2 regions of the Streptomyces sp. NPDC005866 genome follow, and region 1 is predicted to be linked to the other one. Evidence: riboswitches for the same ligand, from Rfam matches in the RefSeq annotation. Region 1 holds a riboswitch; the other holds the start of a gene.
What was found. Region 1 has a riboswitch for cyclic di-AMP ahead of ABZ396_RS19845 (transglycosylase SLT domain-containing protein). Riboswitches for the same ligand answer to the same signal wherever they lie in the genome.

Region 1 (8,775 bases):
GAGGGTGCGCCAGCGCCGCAGGGTGACGCCCAGCTCGCTGCGGAGCAGACCGAGGGTCCACAGCGGGTTCGGCCGTACGGCGGTTCCCTCCGCGACCGTCACGTCAGCCTGCGACATCGAAGCCCTCCCCGGTCAGGGCCACGAAGGCGTCCTCCAGCGAGGCACGCTCGAGGGTGAAGCCGCGCACGCGCACGCCCGCCGCGACGAGCGCCGCGTTGACCTCGGCGAGGTCGCGCTCTGGCGGCTCGCCGGTCACCCGGTCCTCGGCGGTGGCGACGTCCGAGACGCCCTGTTCCTTGAGGATCCGGGCCGCCTCGCCGGTGTCCGGGGTGGTCACCACGAGCCGGCCGCGCGCCCCGGCCGCCAGGTCGGCCACCGCGCCCTGGGTGATCAGCCGGCCCTGCGTCATCACGGCCGCGTGGGTGCAGACCTGCTCGATCTCGTCCAGGAGGTGAGAGGAAAGGAAGACGGTCGTGCCGTCCCCGGCGAGTTCCCGCACCAGGGAGCGGATCTCCCGCATGCCCTGCGGGTCGAGGCCGTTGGTCGGCTCGTCCAGGACCAGCAGCTTGCGGGGCTGCAGCAGTGCGGCGGCCAGCCCCAGGCGCTGTTTCATGCCCAGGGAGTAGGCCTTCGCCTTCTTCTCGGCGGCGGCCCTCAGGCCCACCCGGTCCAGCGCGGTCTCGACGCGGGTACGCCGGGTGCGCGGGTCGGCGGTGGGGTCGGCGGCGTCGTACCGCAGCAGGTTGTCGCGGCCGGAGAGGAAGCCGTACAGCGCCGGGCCCTCGATGAGGGCGCCGACCTGGGGCAGTACGGCGCGGGAGGCGCGCGGCATCGGGCGGCCCAGGACGCGGGCCGTGCCCGAGGTGGGTGTGATCAGGCCCATCAGCATGCGGATGGTGGTGGTCTTGCCGGAGCCGTTCGGACCGAGGAAGCCGAAGACGCTGCCCACCGGGACGGTCAGGTCGAGACCGTCCACGGCGAGCTGTCCGCCGTAGCGCTTGGTGAGGCCGCGGGTGTCGATGACGCTCGCGCGTGCCGGGTCGTCCTTCCCCGGGCTCTCCGACTCCCGCTCCGTGGCGGACGGTTGGTCCATCGGCTTCCTCGATTCGTCGTGCGGGACAGGGCACTTCGGTACCCTGTCCCGCCCTTGTTACCCCGCGTTCGCCGCCTTCACCAGCGCCGCCTTGTCCACCGCGCCGACGTACACCTTGCCGTTGTCCGTCATCAGGGCGTTGATCAGCCGGGTGGAGAAGACCGTGCCCTTGCCGAACTTGCCGGAGACCGGGTCACCGAGCGAGCCGAGGAAGCCGCTCACGTCACCGCCGCCGGAGGCGGAGCCGGTGGGCAGCCCGCCCTTGCTGCCGGTGTCGAGGACGGCTATGGAGTTCCAGCCCTTACCGAGGACGTCGAAGCCGTTCTTGCCGAGCTCCCCGGGAGTGCCCTGGCCGGGCGTCTTGGTTACTTTGTCGCCCTTGTCGCCCTTGTCTGTCTTGTTCGCCTTGTCGAGGCTGTCCCCCTCGGTGACCTTGGCGCCCTTGGGCGGGGTGAAGTCGAAGGTCGAGGCGGCCGGCTTCGCGAAGCTGACCTGGGTGTAGCCGGCGTCGATCACAGCCGCGCCGCCGCTCGACGGGGTGAGCGTGAACTTCAGCGGCGTGCCGGTCTTGGCGTCCACCGCGATGCTGATCGCGCCGACCGTCGTACCGGACTGCTTGGGCTTGATGACGAGCCGGTAGGCGTCGCGGCCGGCGACCTGGGCGGTGCCGTCGACCGTCACCGACGTGGTGTCGTCGACCGACTTGAGGACCTCGTCGGCGAAGTCCTTGGGCGTGGCCGGGGTTTCCTGCTGCCCGGCCTTGCCGGAGTCGGCGGCGGTGGAGTGGTAGACCTCGTTGGACTTGCTGTCGTAGCCCCACACGTTCGTGCCGTTGTGGATGAGGCTGTACTCGGCGCCGCTCTCCAGCAGCGACACCTTCTGCTTCTCGGGCCCGTCGGCGGCCACGCGCAGCGTGTGCGTGCCGGAGGCCAGCTCGGTGAGCTTGGTCGACGGGTCGGCGGACGAGCCGCCGCCGCCCTGGGTCGCGCCGGACATCAGGCTGCTCTGCAGGCCACCGAGGTCGGGCAGCCCGAGGTCGGTGCTGATCTTCACCGTGCCGGACAGCTGCTGCACGTCCGACTTGGCGATCTTGTTGATGAGTTCCTGCGCGGTGATCTTCGGCAGGTTCGGGTCGCCGGAGTTGGCGAGCGCCGGGACCAGCCCGATCGTGGCCGCGGCCACGCCGATCACCGTGACCGGGACGACGTACCGTGCGGCCTTGCGCCGCCGCTGGGCGCGCAGCTCGTCGTCGGCCTGCGCGACCCCCGTGCTGTCGTCGTTTTCGTACGGTGCCATGTGTGCCTTACCTCCGTCGTCGGCGGCGGCTGTGCTCGCACGTGTCCCACCCTGAGCCGCCATTCTCACCCGAATCGGTGAGTGGTGGTGATTTCCGTGGTTTCCATCTCACCAAATGGGAGCCTCAGAAGCGTCAGACCCGGGAGCCAACTCCGCGTACGCCTGCGGTATGACACAAGGGTGGAGGCGCCTCCACCGACCCGTAGGGGTCGTTGCGGCGGAGGCGCCTCCTGTCACCTACTGTCACTTGCTCTGTTCACTCAGTGGAGCTGCACGAACACGTAGTCGGCCTGGTAGGGGACGCCGACGACGGCGCCCGGGGTGCAGGAGCCGGCCGGGGCGACGCCGCCGACGGTGTTCAGGCGCAGGACCTCGCCGGTGTGGGCGAGCAGTCCGTGCTTCTTGCCCGATTGCGTGGCCTTGAGGTCGAGCTCGGGAATGTTGCCGTCACCGTTCGCCGTCTTGGTCAGGACGGTTCCGGTGACCGCGCTGCCGTCGGGTGCGACCCACTGGGGGGTGCCGGAGTTGGGTGCGACGTAGGAGTGCCGGATGCCGAAGTCGAGCTTGGCGCTGACATCACGCTGGGCGAAGGCATAGCCGCCGCCGGTGGCGGGCTTGCACTCGTAGATCTGCTTGCCGGTGACGACGGAGGCCTGGAAGCCGCCGTTCTTCAGGTCGCCGTTCTTGAGGTCGGAGACGGTGGTGACGGCGTGCAGCTGGCCGCGGACGGCGCCGCCGGGGAACTCGGCGGTGCGCAGGTTGGCGTAGAAGGCGCCGGGGTCGGTGGTGAGCTGCTTGAGCAGGGCCTTGTCGGTGACCTTGACGCTGCCGGTGACGCTGTTGCCCTTGGCCGTCCTCAGCAGGTTCCCGAAGTCGATCTTCATTCCTCCGTTGGCGCCCTTGGCGCCCTGGTTGATCTGCAGATCGGTGGGCCTGCCGGTGCCACGCCAAGTCAGGGCGACGGTCACCTGGTCCCCCTTGACCTGGATGAATTCCAGAGCGGTGCCGTCCTTGTCCCCGACGGCGGCCCCACCGGCGACGGGCACCTCGTTGGCACCGCGCAGACTGGCGACGAGGACGACGGAGTCGGTAGAGCTGGGGCTTGGGCTGGTGGCGGCGGCTGCCGGGACGGCGGCACCGCTGAGAGCGGTCACGGTGATGGCCGCTGCGACGAGGCTCTTGCGACGCTTTGCGTTGATGCCCATGAGTCCGTTTTATCCCCCTGTGCGATCCGACGCCTCTTGCGTCGACTTTCCCGGGAGGAGTACGGAGCGGGTCGCACAGTGGACTCAGTCCAGTTGTGTGACGTGCGCCACAAATAGTTCGCGCCTCGGGTGAGGTGACCTTGGCGCCGCGCGGGCTGCCCGTCGCCTTCGGCTTCCGGGAGATTCGGGCCTGGGAACTATCTGGCCCGGTGCACCACCGCGTCGCACAGCTCCAGAAGCGCCACCTTCGCGCCGCATTCGGACAGCGGGGCCAGCGCGGCCCGGGCTTCCTCCGCGTAGCGGACCGTGTCCCGACGCGCCTGCTCCAGCGCCGGATGCGCCCGCAGGGCCGTCAGGGCCTCCGCGTGCCGCGCGTCGTCCGTGAGGTCGGAGTCCAGCAGCTCGCACAGTGCGATGTCCTCGGCCAGCCCCAGCCGCGCCGCCCGCTCCCGCAGCTGTAGCACCGGAAGCGTGGGGATGCCCTCGCGGAGGTCGGTCCCCGGGACCTTCCCGGACTCGTGGGAGTCGGAGGCGATGTCCAGGACGTCGTCTGCGAGCTGGAACGCGACACCGAGGCGTTCGCCGTACTGGGTGAGGACGTCCACGACCGTCTCGTCGGCGCCGGACATCATCGCGCCGAAGCGGCAGGAGACCGCCACCAGCGAGCCGGTCTTGCCGCCGAGCACGTCGAGGTAGTGGTCGACCGGGTCACGCCCGTCCGACGGCCCGGCCGTCTCCAGGATCTGGCCCGTCACCAGCCGTTCGAACGCGAGGGCCTGGACCCGCACCGCCTCGGGTCCGAGGTCGGCGAGGATCTGGGAGGCGCGGGCGAACAGGAAGTCACCGGTGAGGACGGCGACCGAGTTGCCCCAGCGAGTGTTGGCGCTGTCGACACCGCGCCGCACGGCGGCCTCGTCCATGACGTCGTCGTGGTACAGCGTCGCGAGGTGGGTCAGCTCGACGACCACGGCCGACGGCACGACGCCCGGCGCGTACGGGTCACCGAACTGCGCGGCCAGCATCACCAGCAGCGGCCGGAACCGCTTCCCGCCGGCCCGCACGAGGTGCTGCGCGGCTTCCGTGATGAACGGGACCTCACTTTTGGTGGCTTCTAGCAAGCCCTCCTCGACAGCCGTCAATCCGGCCTGGACATCGGCTTCCAGAGCCTGGTCCCGCACGCTCAGCCCGAACGGCCCGACGGTCACGAGGGGTCTCCTGTCTGCTGGTGTCCACTGGCGGTTACACGGTTTGTCGATAGGTCGCTGCCATCACTCAAGTCAGCGTATCCGGTCAGGTTTCGATCACCGATAGCGCCCACCGTTACACCCCGGGCACTATCGGATCACGACCGGTATGTTTTTGATCAGCCGATACGACCTGACATCCACTGACTTAACAGGAAGTACCGACAGTTGTCCCGAACCGAGGCGTAAGCCGTGTCCTGGACCGGAGGGTGAACCGCGGCCCGGACCAGCGCCGTCACCGGGTCCGACACCGGACCGTCCGGCAGACCGCCGACCACGAACGGTCACCTCTTCCCCGGCTGACGTCACCTGCCCGGAGGTACCCCGTCCGCCGCCCGCCAAAGCCGACGGGGGCACATCGCGCCGACCGTACCCGTACATCCATGCCCTACGAGACCACACACGAGGACCTCCGCATCCCTTCGCCGTCCGGACGTCGCCCCCCACGCGCGCGTGGCACCCGAGGACGGATGAGCCCGCCCACGCGCGCGAGGCACCCAAGAACGGCCGAGCCCGCCCACGCGCGCCGCTCGAACACCTCCCCCATCGGCTCACCGGCCAGACGCCGCCCCACCCGCTCACCGACCGGACAACCCCACGAGGCCACCGGCGCCACCCACTGCTCCACGGGCCACGGTCACGTCCCCGGCCGGCGGACAGGCCCGCGACCGTCGAGCGGCCGACGGCGCGGCTCCGGCGCAACGGGAACGTCGGCATGGTCGGCACCTCCTGGGGCGGCTGCATCTCCCTCCGAATGACGGCCCTCGCGCCCGAGCCGCTCAAGGCGGTCGCCGTGGCCCGCTCCACGGACGGCCGCTATGACAACGACGCGTTGTGCGGCGGAGGTTCCGCCCTCGCGATGGACATGAGCGCGCGGACAGCCACCCCGCCCGCCGCCTGTTCGGCGAGCCCGCCGACCCCTCCCCCAAGGTGACCGGAATCACGTACGCCGACCGGCAGAGCACACTCGAACTTCCGGCGCGCTCCGGGACCTTGGGCCAGCCGATCGCCTTGGAGGCACCCGAGCGGTTCGAGGCACCCAAGCGGGCGGAGCCGTCGGGCGTCAGCCTCCCGGCCGCGCTCGATCAGCGGCACGCGCGCATACCCGGACCGTACGGAGTTCACGGGGGGCGCCGGAGACGTACACGACCAGATGAACCGGATGAGCAGAACCCGCGGCCGGCCGCCCACTGCCGGTCGAGCCCATCGGTTCGCCCTCATCAAGCCGGAATTTCGCCGAACAAGACAATTCGGGCAATCTTCGAAATCGCCCGTGGTGCGCACCGCTTCACCCATCCCAATCGGGGCAATCCGCACGAATGACGACGATACGCTTTTCCACTGATGCCCGGAAAGACGGATTTCACAAATCCCCTCATGTCCTATTTGCCGTAATTGCCGTTCCGTGAAGTAGGTCACGTGGGCAGGGCTGCCGCAATGACGGCAAGTGCGGCTCCCTTTCCGTTTCCTGTGGGCGAGTTGAGGCTTGGCAGCCGCAAAGGATCAAGCGCCCCATACGACTCAGATCAAGGTCAATCGGTGCGTTGTGTGAATCCGGCACTTGTTCCGGACATGTGCTCTCGCATACGTTCCCGCTCGCCGGGCGGACGCCGAATCCTGCCGCCGCCCGTCTTGACCCATCGACAAGTCCATTCGCACGGCAGGAGCGGGGGAACCAGGTAAGTCGCCGGACCGGGCGACCGACGTCAGTGACGGACGTCGTACCGGAACGGCTAGGGGTGAAGTCGCCTCGCCTTCGGGCGGCGCGGCCGGGCACTCCCCGGGCCCGAACCCGACAGCTCACCTCGTAGGCGACGGAGAGGAACTTTGCCATGCCTGCTGCCGCTCAGCACCGCCGTCCCCGCCGTAACCGCATCGCCCGCACGCTCGCCGTCGCCGGCACCGGCGCCGCCGTTCTCGCCCTCCCGCTCATCGGGGCGACCACCGCCTCCGCCGCCACCTCCACCCCCACGACGGCCGCGACGACGACCGCCGGGTACCCGAACAACCTCGACGGCTGGATCCGCGAGTCGCTCGCGATCATGGCCGAGAAGAACATCCCGGGCAGCTACAACGGCATCTACCGCAACGTGATCCGCGAGTCGTCCGGCAACCCGCAGGCAATCAACCTGTGGGACTCCAACGCGGCCGCCGGCATCCCGTCCAAGGGCCTGCTCCAGGTGATCGCCCCGACGTTCAGCACCTACCACGTGGCCGGCACGTCCTTCGACATCTACGACCCGGTCGCGAACATCACCGCCGCCTGCAACTACGCCGCCGCGCGGTACGGCTCGATCGACAACGTGCACGGCGCGTACTGACCGGCGCCGTCAGCGGAAGAGTCTTTCGAGGACGACGGCGATGCCGTCGTCCTCGTTCGACAAGGTGATCTCGTCGGCCACCGTCTTGAGTTCGGGATGGGCGTTGGCCATCGCCACCCCGTGGGACGCCCAGTCGAACATGGGGATGTCGTTGGGCATGTCCCCGAAGGCGACGGCTTGTTCGGGACTCAGCCCCAGGTGGCCGGCGGCCAGCGCGAGCCCGGTCGCCTTGGTCACCCCGCACGGCTGGAGCTCGACGGTCCCCGGTCCCGACATGGTGACCGTCGCCAGCGACCCCACCACCGAGCGGGCGGTCGCCGCCAGCTCGTCGTCAGTCAGGGTGTGGTGGCGCAGCAGCACCTTGCTGATGGGCGCGCACCACAGATCGTCGCGCCGGTCGACGCGCAACGCGGGCAGCGTGGGATGGGGCATCAGATAGCCCGGCTCGATGAGCGTGAGCCCGTCCACGCCGTCCTGGTCGACCGCCGCGTAGACCTGCCCGACCTCGGCCTCGATCTTGCCGAGGGCGGTCTCCGCCAGCTCCCGGTCCAGAGTGACCGACCACAGCATCCGAGCCGCGCCGGCGTCGTAGACCTGCGCGCCCTGGCCGCAGACCGCGAGTCCCGTGCAGCCGAGGTCGTCCAGGAGGGGGCGCACTCTCGGCGCGGGGCGCCCGGTCACCACGAGGTGCCGGGCGCCTGCCCGGCCGGCCCGCGCGAGTGCGGCAAGTGACCGTTCCGACAGGGTGTCGTCGGCGCGCAGCAGCGTGCCGTCCAGGTCGGTGGCGATCAGTGAGTACGGGGAGGGTGGGACCATGATCAGAGAATACGGACAGCACGCCCCTGAGACTCATTGTGTGTTTTGGCCTCAAGCGGCGCCCGCTCTCTCCGTGATGGGGCGTTGTCAGTGGGGCGCGTTACGTTGGCGGTGGGTTGATCGCAACGATCGGACGAGGGCGACCGTGGTGACGGAGCGGTCAGGAGAGTTCCGGGCGCATCTGCCGGCGGCGGCGACCGGGGTGCTGGAGCGGTTCCCGCGGGATCCGAGGCCGGGGACCTAGGCGCTGTCGTTCCGTTCCTGAGCGTGTTGACGATGACGACGATCGCAGACCGTAGGTGGCGACCGGCTGCGACACGGAGAGCCAGTACGAGGCCGAAAGGGACCTGGCGGACCCGGGCGAGGCGCGCTGGAACTAGGCGTGTTGACTCCTGGACGGCTTCGAGACGCTCGGCAACTGTCCCGAGGACCCGGTCGGCGGCGCGCTGTGCACCAAGGAGGTCCGGCGGCTCGGACTCTGGTTCGACGGGGACTGCGACGACGCCGAAATGGACGCGAGGCGGGACCTGTTGAGGCGCCCGGCCCCCGGGGGAGGGTGGTGGTGGCGCGACCTCGGGGTCGGGTGGCGGCCCGGCCCCCGAGCGGGTGGCGGGTGGCGAACCGGCCCGGCCTGGCGGGCGGTTGTCATGCGTGGGTAGCAGCCAGGTGCTTGGCCAGGCGCGGCGAGGCGAACTGCGTCCCGCACACGAACCGCATCACCGGGCCGTACGACGCTGCCGCGGGCAGGCCGGTGAAGTACAGGCCGGGCATGGAGGAGACGTATCCGGCGCCGAGTTCCG
Region 2 (8,775 bases), on a different contig from region 1:
CGAGACGCACCCGGAGGAGCGGATCGCCAGCGGTCTGACGGTGGCCTGACGGAGATGAGGACGAGCCGGGCGAGCCGGGTATTCGGGTCGGTTCGGGCGGGCAACGACCGCCCGGCACCTCCGACTTAGACGCCCGACCTGTCGAACACTTCTCGAACGCAAAGCCAAACCCGCGTCCGTCGTCCCCCGAAACACGGCCGAATGCCCGTTTCCCGAAACCACGAAACCTGCCGAAGATTGTCGCGCCCGCATACCGCCGGGTACAGTCGCCGCACTGCTCTGGCAGCCCCTGTTGTCGAGGCGAAAGAGAAGTTGGTGAACGACCGTCACCCGTCGGGGACCATGACCACCCCGGCCCCGGCTTCCGACGCCGACCCGGCGCACTACGCGCCGTATGGCACCCAGGAAGCCCAGTACGGCGACTTCACCACGTACGGCGACCACACTGCTACCGGCACCTCGTTCCACAGTGATCCGCTCTTCGGCCACCTCCCGGGCGAGGGCCAGGCCACCGGCGCGTACGACGCCACGCAGTGGCAGACGGTCGGCGACCAGTCGCTGAACTACGACCCCTACGCGGCCCAGCACCACGCCGTGTACGACTCCGGCGCCTACGACAGCACGGCCTGGACCGTCCCGGCACAGGGGACGGTCACCGATGGCAGCGGCCACTGGGACGCGAACGCCTGGATCCAGCCCGACCAGTCGGGCATGGCCGGCGCGACCCAGCAGTGGGAGTGGGGCACCCAGGCCTTCGACACCGGCGCGTACGACGCCACGCAGTGGAACTCCGACGGCACCCCGGCGCAGCCCGAGCCCGAGCCCGAGCCACAGCCCGCCGACCCCTTCGACCAGTCGGCGACCCAGATGTTCGAGCAGCTCCCCTACGGCGAGTTCGAGGAGTTCACGGAGGACTCCCCGGACGCGGGGACGTTGGCCGCGACCGGTGAGCTGCCTGCAGTAACGCCACTGCTGGAGGACCAGGAAGAGGTCACTCAGGTCGCTCCGGTCTCGCGGGCCGCGACACGCTCCGGCGCCCGCGCAGGGTCGCGTTCCCGCCGTCGTACGCCCCCCAAGCGGTCCGCGCTGCTGACCGTCGCCGTGCCCTCGGCGTGTGTGATGGGGGTCGCCGGGATCGCGGCCGCCTCCGTAGGGACCATGACCGAGGACGGCAAGGACACGACGGCCTCGGCCTCCGACGCACAGTCGGTGCAGCCGTCCGCCGCCAACAGCAAGCTGGACGCCCAGCTCAAGACGCTCTCGGCAGGCGCCGACGACTTCGCCGACCGGGCCAGCCGGACCCAGGAGCGCATCGACCTCAGGGCCCAGCAGGACGCCGAGAAGAAGAAGGCGGCGGCGGAGGCGGCCCGCAAGGAGCGGCTGCGCCCCAAGTACGCCCTCCCGGTCACGCAGAGAGGGCTCAGCGCCTATTTCGGCCAGGCCGGCGTGAACTGGATGTCCATCCACACGGGCATCGACTTCCCCGTCTCCTACGGCACGACGGTGATGGCCGCGACCGACGGCGTCGTCTCCACCAAGTGGAACAGCGCCTACGGCAACATGATGATCGTGACGGCGAAGGACGGCACGGAGACGTGGTACTGCCACCTCTCGTCGTACCGCGTGGCCTCGGGTACGACCGTGAAGGCCGGGGATCCGATCGCGTACTCCGGGAACTCCGGCAACTCGACCGGCCCGCACCTGCACTTCGAGGTCAGGCCGGCGGGGGGCTCCGCCATAGACCCGCTGCCGTGGCTGCGGAGCCACGGACTCGACCCGACCTGATCAGTGAGCCCCGCCCAGTGAGCCCCGCCCAGTGAGCCCCGCTCGTGGAAGCGGGGCTCAGCCTTCTGTGGGGCTACAGCTTCTCCACCGGCGCGTATCGCAGCAGCAGCCGCTTCGGCTTGGTGTCGCCGAAGTCGATCGTCGCCTCCGCGTTCCCGCCCGTGCCCTTCACCGCGACGACCGTGCCGAGGCCGAACTGGTCGTGGGTGACGCGGTCGCCGACGGCCACCGAGACCACCGGCTTCTCCGCGGTCCGCCGGGTGGCGAAGCCGGACGCGCCCGACGCCGAGGACCGCGAGCGGGTCGAGGAGAGCGAGGCCGCCACGCCCGACGCGGGCCCGGAGGACACCGGCGCCATCGCCCCGGTCCGCTTCCACTCCAGATACCCGGCCGGGATCTCCTCCAGGAAACGCGAGGGCGGGTTGTACGACGGCTGCCCCCAGGCGCTGCGCATCGACGACCGCGTGAGATACAGCCGCTCCCGCGCGCGCGTGATGCCGACGTACGCGAGGCGCCGCTCCTCTTCCAACTCCTTGGTCTGGCCGAGGGCGCGCATGTGCGGGAAGACGCCGTCCTCCATGCCGGTCAGGAAGACCACCGGGAATTCGAGGCCCTTGGCGGTGTGCAGGGTCATCAGGGTGATGACGCCGGAGCCGTCCTCGTCCTCGTCGGGGATCTGGTCGGAGTCGGCGACCAGCGCCACCCGCTCCAGGAAGTCGGACAGGCCGCCCGATGCCTCGTTCTCCCCGGACTCCTGCTCGAACTCCAGTGCCACGGAGGCGAGTTCCTGTAGGTTCTCGATCCGGGTCTCGTCCTGCGGGTCCGTGGAGGCCTGCAACTCGGCGAGGTAGCCGGTGCGTTCGAGGATCGCCTCGAGAACGGTGGCCGGTCCGGCCCCGGACTCCACGACCGTACGGAGGTCCTCCATCAGCGTGTTGAACCGCTTGACCGCGTTCGTCGACCGGGCGGCCATGCCGTACGCCTCGTCGACGCGCTTGAGCGCCTGCGGGAAGCTGATCTTCTCGCGCTGGGCGAGGGCGTCGATCATCGCCTCCGCACGGTCGCCGATACCGCGCTTGGGGACGTTGAGGATCCGGCGCAGCGGCACCGAGTCCTCGGGGTTGGCGAGGACCCGGAGGTAGGCCAGGACGTCCCGGACCTCCTTGCGCTCGTAGAAGCGGACCCCGCCGACCACCTTGTAGGGCAGGCCGACGCGGATGAAGATCTCCTCGAAGACACGGGACTGCGCGTTGGTGCGGTAGAAGACGGCGACATCGCCCGCCTTCGCCTCGCCCGCGTCCGTCAGACGGTCTATCTCGTCGGCGACGAACTGCGCCTCGTCGTGCTCGGTGTCGGCGACATAGCCGGTGATCTGCGCGCCCGCGCCCGCGTTGGTCCACAGGTTCTTCGGGCGGCGGGACTCGTTGCGCTGGATGACCGCGTTGGCGGCGGAGAGGATCGTCTGCGTGGAGCGGTAGTTCTGCTCCAGGAGGATCGTCGTCGCGTTCGGGTAGTCCTCCTCGAACTGGAGGATGTTGCGGATCGTCGCGCCCCGGAAGGCGTAGATCGACTGGTCGGCATCACCCACCACGCACAGTTCGGCGGGCTGGAGGTCCTGCTCGCTCGGCGGTGCGTCGGCCTCGTCGGCGCGCGCGCCGCTACCGACCAGCTCACGCACGAGCGCGTACTGGGCGTGGTTGGTGTCCTGGTACTCGTCGACCAGGACGTGCCGGAAGCGGCGGCGGTAGTGCTCGGCGACGTCCGGGAAGGCACGCAGCAGGTTGACCGTCGTCATGATCAGGTCGTCGAAGTCGAGGGCGTTCGCCTCGCGCAGCCGCGACTGGTAGAGGGCGTATGCCTGAGCGAGGGTCTTCTCGAAGCCGTCGCTCGCCTGGGCGGCGAAGTCCTCCTCGTCGATCAGCTCGTTCTTGAGGTTGCTGATCTTGGCGCTGAAGGACTTGGGCGGGTAGCGCTTGGGGTCGAGGTCCAGGTCGCGGCAGACCAGGGCCATCAGGCGCTTGGAGTCGGCGGCGTCGTAGATGGAGAAGGAGGAGGTGAAGCCGAGCTTCTTGCTCTCCCTCCGGAGGATCCGCACGCACGCGCTGTGGAAGGTCATCACCCACATCGCGTTCGCGCGCGGGCCGACGAGGTGCTCGACGCGTTCCTTCATCTCGCCCGCGGCCTTGTTGGTGAAGGTGATCGCGAGGATCTGGCCCGGGTGCACATTGCGCGCGGCGAGCAGATAGGCGATGCGGTGGGTGAGCACCCGCGTCTTGCCGGAACCGGCGCCGGCCACGATCAGCAGCGGGGAGCCGGCGTGCACGACGGCCGCCCGCTGGTTGTCGTTCAGCCCCTCCAGGAGCGCGGCCGCGTCCAGGGCCGGGCGGGCGGCGCCGCCGCGGTAGTAGGCGTCACGGTCCGGGGGCACGTCGAACTTCCCGCCGAACAGGTCGTCCGGAACCGGCTCCGGTACGTGCTCGTCCTCGGGCGGCGGCGGGGGTTCCTCCTCGTGGCCGCGCGGGGGCTGGAGGCTCGCCAGGAAGCTGTCGTCAAAGAGGCTGCTCATCGCTCTCCGAGTCTAGGGCGCCCCACCGACAACCGGCCCCCGCCCCGGAAACTCAACCCCGGCCACCCACCAGAATCATCCCCTCACAGTGGGTGATCACACGCCGTGAACATGTGCGCGCCCGTCCGCCCGGGGGCGCGGACCGCTCGACCGCTCAGGACAAATCATCCCATACCCTCCTTGATCAACCGATCCGAATGAGCCGCAACACTAAGGTCACGAAAATGTATGGGGCATATCGAACATCAACCTTCACACGGAGCACACGAGTTGGCTAGCGTGCCGGGCGGGCCGTACGACCCCCACCGGCGAACGTCGCCGGGCCGCACGGCCTCCGCCGAGTCCAGGGTGCCGCCGCGCATCCGGAGCCGGGGACCCACACCGACCCTGGGGTGAATCGGTCCCGACCCCCCACCGGGGGACGGACCGTAGGGCAACCCTTCCGAACCACCCGCCCGAACCCGACAGCTAACTCGGTAGGCGGAGCACGGAAGGAGTCGCCCCCGTTGGCGTCGCACCGCAAGTCGCGCCCGTCCGCAACGCACGTAGCAGGCATACGCACCCCCGCCCTGGCCACCGCCGCCCTCACCTCCGTGGCCCTGCTCACCCAGACGGCCAACGCCGCGCCCTCCGCGGACGGCAAGCCCAGCCTGGAGGAGGTCGAGAAGAAGGTCGACGCCCTCTACCGGCAGGCTGAGTCCGCCACCGAGAAGTACAACGCGGCCAAGGAGAAGACCGGCAAGCAGCGCAACCGCGTCGACACCCTGCTCGACGACGTCGCCCAGCGCACCGACCGGCTCAACAAGGCGCGTGAGGAACTGGGTGCGTTCGCCGCGGCCCAGTACCGGACCGGGGCCAGCGCCCCCGACACGGCGACCTTCCTGCTCGCGGACAGCCCGCAGGACTACTTCGACCAGACGCAGCTGATGAGCCGGCTGACCTCGCGTCAGAAGGACGCGGTCGACGACTACGTCACACAGCAGTCCGCGACCATGAAGAAGCGGCAGGAGGCCGCCAAGAGCCTGGAGACGCTCACCGAGACACAGGACGGCCTCAAGACCGCCAAGACCACCGTCCAGACCAAGCTGGCCTCCGCGCGGGAGCTGCTGTCGCAGCTGACGGCCCAGGAGAAGGCGCGGCTGGCGGAGATCGAGAAGAAGAAGAAGAAGGCGGAGGCGGTGCGCAAGGCGGCGGAGCTCGCGAAGCAGCAGGCGGCGGCCGCGAAGCAGGACACGTCGTCGTCATCTACGTCGACCTCCAGCGGCTCCTCCTCCTCGTCCTCGTCCTCCTACGCGACGAAGGCCGCCAAGGCGATCAGCTTCGCCCGCGCGCAGATCGGCAAGCCGTACGTCTGGGGCGCCACGGGCCCCGGCTCCTACGACTGCTCCGGCCTCTCCCTGGCCGCCTGGAAGGCCGCGGGCGTCTCCCTGCCGCGCACCACGTACGACCAGGTGAACGCCGGCACCACTGTCTCCCTCGCCGACGCCCGGCCCGGCGACCTGGTCTTCTTCTACGACGACGTCACCCACGTCGGCATCTACATCGGCAACGGCATGATGATCCACGCCCCGAAGCCCGGCACGTACGTCCGCGAGGAGTCGATCTTTTACGGAGGCGAGTCAATCATCCACAGCGTGGTGCGACCGGCCTGAGCACGCGGGCGCGGGCGCCGAGCGTAAGCGCTGCACGCGGGCGCCGGGCGTTGCTCGGGCGCCGGCGCGAGGCCTGGCCCCGCGCGGCGCGCATTTCGTGCGGCACGCGCGCGTGCCCCGCTCGCATGGCGCGCGAGGCTCCCTAGCATCAGGAGCATGTCCGGTATTTCACACCTTCGCGCCTGGTGGGCGCAGCGTTCGCCAGCGTCCGGGGCCGCGGTGATGGCCACCGCCATCGTGTCGGTGGGGTTGCATCTGGCGGGGGCGGAGACCGTGTCCCGGGTCGCGCTGGTGCTGGCCTGCGTGGCCTGGGCGGGGCTGGCCGCGGAGTTCGCCGTACGGCTGCTGGAGGACCGTCGGCGGTGGGTGACGGAGGCGGCGACGCCGGGCGCGCTCACCGCCGTGGCGGCTACCACGGTGCTCGGGACGCGGTTCTCGGCGCTCGGCTGGCAGCCCCTGGCCGAAGCCCTGCTGGCGCTGTCGGCGGTGCTGTGGCCGCCGTTGCTGGTCCTCGTCGTACGGCACCGGACGCGGCGCATGCCCGGTGCGGTGTTCCTGAGCTGTGTCGCCACGCAGGGGCTGGCCGTGCTGGGAGCGACGCTGGCGGCGGCCTTGACGACCGCGTGGCTCGCGCACACGGCGCTGGTGCTGTTCTGGCTGGGGCTGGTGCTGTACGGGTTCGCCGTGGCCTGCTTCGAGTGGCGGCAGGTCGTCGAGGGGCCCGGCGACCACTGGATCGCGGGCGGCGCGCTCGCGATCTCCGCGCTGGCCGGGGCGCAGCTGCTGGCCGCCGACAGCGCGCGGCTGTACCTGTGGAACAACGACGACCGGGGCGTCCTGCGCACGATGACGGTGGCGCTGCTCACCCTGGCCCTTGCCTGGTACGCCGTCCTGCTGGCCGCCGAGGTGGCACGGCCCCGGCCGCGTTACGACATGCGCCGCTGGGCGGCGGTGTTCCCGATGGGGATGACGGCCGCGGCGACGCTGTCGGTCGCGGCCGCGGTCGGCATCCCGTGGCTGAAGTGGCCGGGGCGGGTGCTGGTGTGGGTCGCGGTGGCGGCCTGGCTGGTGGCGGCCGCCGGCGCGGTGGCGGCCACCCGCGCCGCCCTCAGGAGGACTTCCTGAGGGTCACGTCCACAGCACGGCGATGAAGATGTTCACCACGGTCAGCAGGCCCACCAGGCCGAAGACCCCCTTCTCCACCTTCTCGTCGTCCCGTTTCACATAGACGAGTCCGAGGATCACGATCAGCAGCGCGAGCTTCACGCCGATCTTGACGGTGTTGACGTGGTGGTGGTCGGCCTCGTTGAGGCCGACCAGGATCACACCGGTCACGAGCATGGTGAACGCGCCGTGCAGCATTCCGGGGACGAACCGGGCCGTGCCCTGGCCCATCGCCTTCATCTGGGTGAGGAAGCCGCCGAGGAGCGCGGCGATGCCGATGATGTGCAGGCCGACGAAGAGATGGATGAGTACGCCCATGGCACCGGAGCCTAATCAGGGCCCCCGGGGGCGCCCCGCACCGGCCCCTCCCCGCGGCACCCGCGGCCAACGCCTCCACGGCGTCGCATATATGCACCCCATAGCACCCCGTGCCCCCCGCTCGCCCCCGGAACCGCCGCTTCGGTCATCACGCCCCGTGAAGCCGACGACTCCGGACCAGAATCCCGGTCACATACCGTCGGGTAACGATCCGGTCACACCAATTCCGTGCATCGCGTCACCGAGCCGACACGCTCCGGCCTAGCGTCCTCCCCCAGGTGACCGACTCCCCACCGCCGCCCGGGCCAGGGGCGGCAGTCGGGCACCACCGCCGAGAAAGTCCGGCGGCGGCCCTCTCCCCCTGTGCGGGCCGCCGCCGGACGCGCAATCCGCACCCCCGGCGGCCGCATGCGTGCTCTCCATGGCGCGCGTACGGACGACACGGCGGTCGTACGAAAGGACGTGACGAGTCCAGGTGGCAGCGCACCGCAAGCCCCGACAGCGCTCGCTCAGCGGCAATACGGCCCGCACGGCCGCAACCCTCGCCCTGGCGGGCGCGGCCACCGCGACGGGCTTCGAAGGGACCGGACACGCCGAGCCGCAACTGACACCGGCGCAGGTGAAGACCAAGGTGGACCAGCTGTACAAGGAGGCCGAGGCAGCCACCCAGAAGTACGACGGAGCGAGGGAGAAGTCCGATGCGGAGCAGCGGCGCCTCAATGCGCTGCAGGACGAGAGCGCCCGCAAGCAGGAGAAGCTCAACTCCGCGCGGGAAGCGCTCGGTTCGGCAGCGGCCGCGCAGTACCGCGCCGGCGGTATCGATCCGGCGTGGCAGCTCGCGCTCTCCAGCGATCCCGACCGGTACCTGGACGACGCCGCGTTCGCCGAGCGGGCCGGTGCCCGGCAGGCCGGCGCGGTGGCGCGGGTACGCCAACAGCTGCGGGAGATCGAGCGGTTACGCGGGGCGGCGCATGTCGAGCTGACATCGCTGCGATCCCGGCAGGCCGAGCTGAAGCGGCAGAAGACGGCCATCAGCGGCAAGCTCGGCGAGGCCCGGCGGCTGCTGGACCGGCTCGCGCCGCAGCAGCGGGCGGCGGTCACGGCCGGCCGCGCCTCCCGCTCGGCCTCCGACGCCCGCGCCACCCTGGCCCCGGGCAGCGTCGCCGCCCCCGATTCCCGGGCCGCGGCCGCCGTGGCGTACGCCTACGCCAAGCTCGGCAGCCCCTACGTCTGGGGCGCGACAGGCCCCAACGCCTTCGACTGCTCGGGACTCGCCCAGGCCGCCTACCG

Region 2: another riboswitch for cyclic di-AMP. It lies ahead of ABZ396_RS22840 (NlpC/P60 family protein); the one in region 1 lies ahead of ABZ396_RS19845 (transglycosylase SLT domain-containing protein).

Annotation. Positions count from the first base shown of each region.
Region 1 covers NZ_JBEXWP010000012.1:161,837-170,611, reverse strand. Annotated here, with positions in the region: gene ABZ396_RS19875 (ABC transporter permease) at 1-117, opposite strand, end outside; gene ABZ396_RS19870 (ABC transporter ATP-binding protein) at 104-1,093, opposite strand; gene ABZ396_RS19865 (DUF2092 domain-containing protein) at 1,151-2,389, opposite strand; gene ABZ396_RS19860 (CHRD domain-containing protein) at 2,650-3,594, opposite strand; gene ABZ396_RS19855 (polyprenyl synthetase family protein) at 3,792-4,799, opposite strand; gene ABZ396_RS19850 (CocE/NonD family hydrolase) at 4,948-5,772, shown strand; cyclic di-AMP (ydaO/yuaA leader) riboswitch at 6,470-6,667, shown strand; gene ABZ396_RS19845 (transglycosylase SLT domain-containing protein) at 6,671-7,159, shown strand; gene ABZ396_RS19840 (HAD family hydrolase) at 7,169-7,975, opposite strand; gene ABZ396_RS19835 (FAD-dependent oxidoreductase) at 8,621-8,775, opposite strand, start outside.
Region 2 covers NZ_JBEXWP010000015.1:106,450-115,224, forward strand. Annotated here, with positions in the region: gene ABZ396_RS22825 (alpha/beta fold hydrolase) at 1-49, shown strand, start outside; gene ABZ396_RS22830 (M23 family metallopeptidase) at 316-1,785, shown strand; gene pcrA (DNA helicase PcrA) at 1,859-4,351, opposite strand; cyclic di-AMP (ydaO/yuaA leader) riboswitch at 4,677-4,849, shown strand; gene ABZ396_RS22840 (NlpC/P60 family protein) at 4,858-6,003, shown strand; gene ABZ396_RS22845 (tellurite resistance/C4-dicarboxylate transporter family protein) at 6,160-7,128, shown strand; gene ABZ396_RS22850 (hypothetical protein) at 7,132-7,485, opposite strand; gene ABZ396_RS22855 (NlpC/P60 family protein) at 7,961-8,775, shown strand, end outside.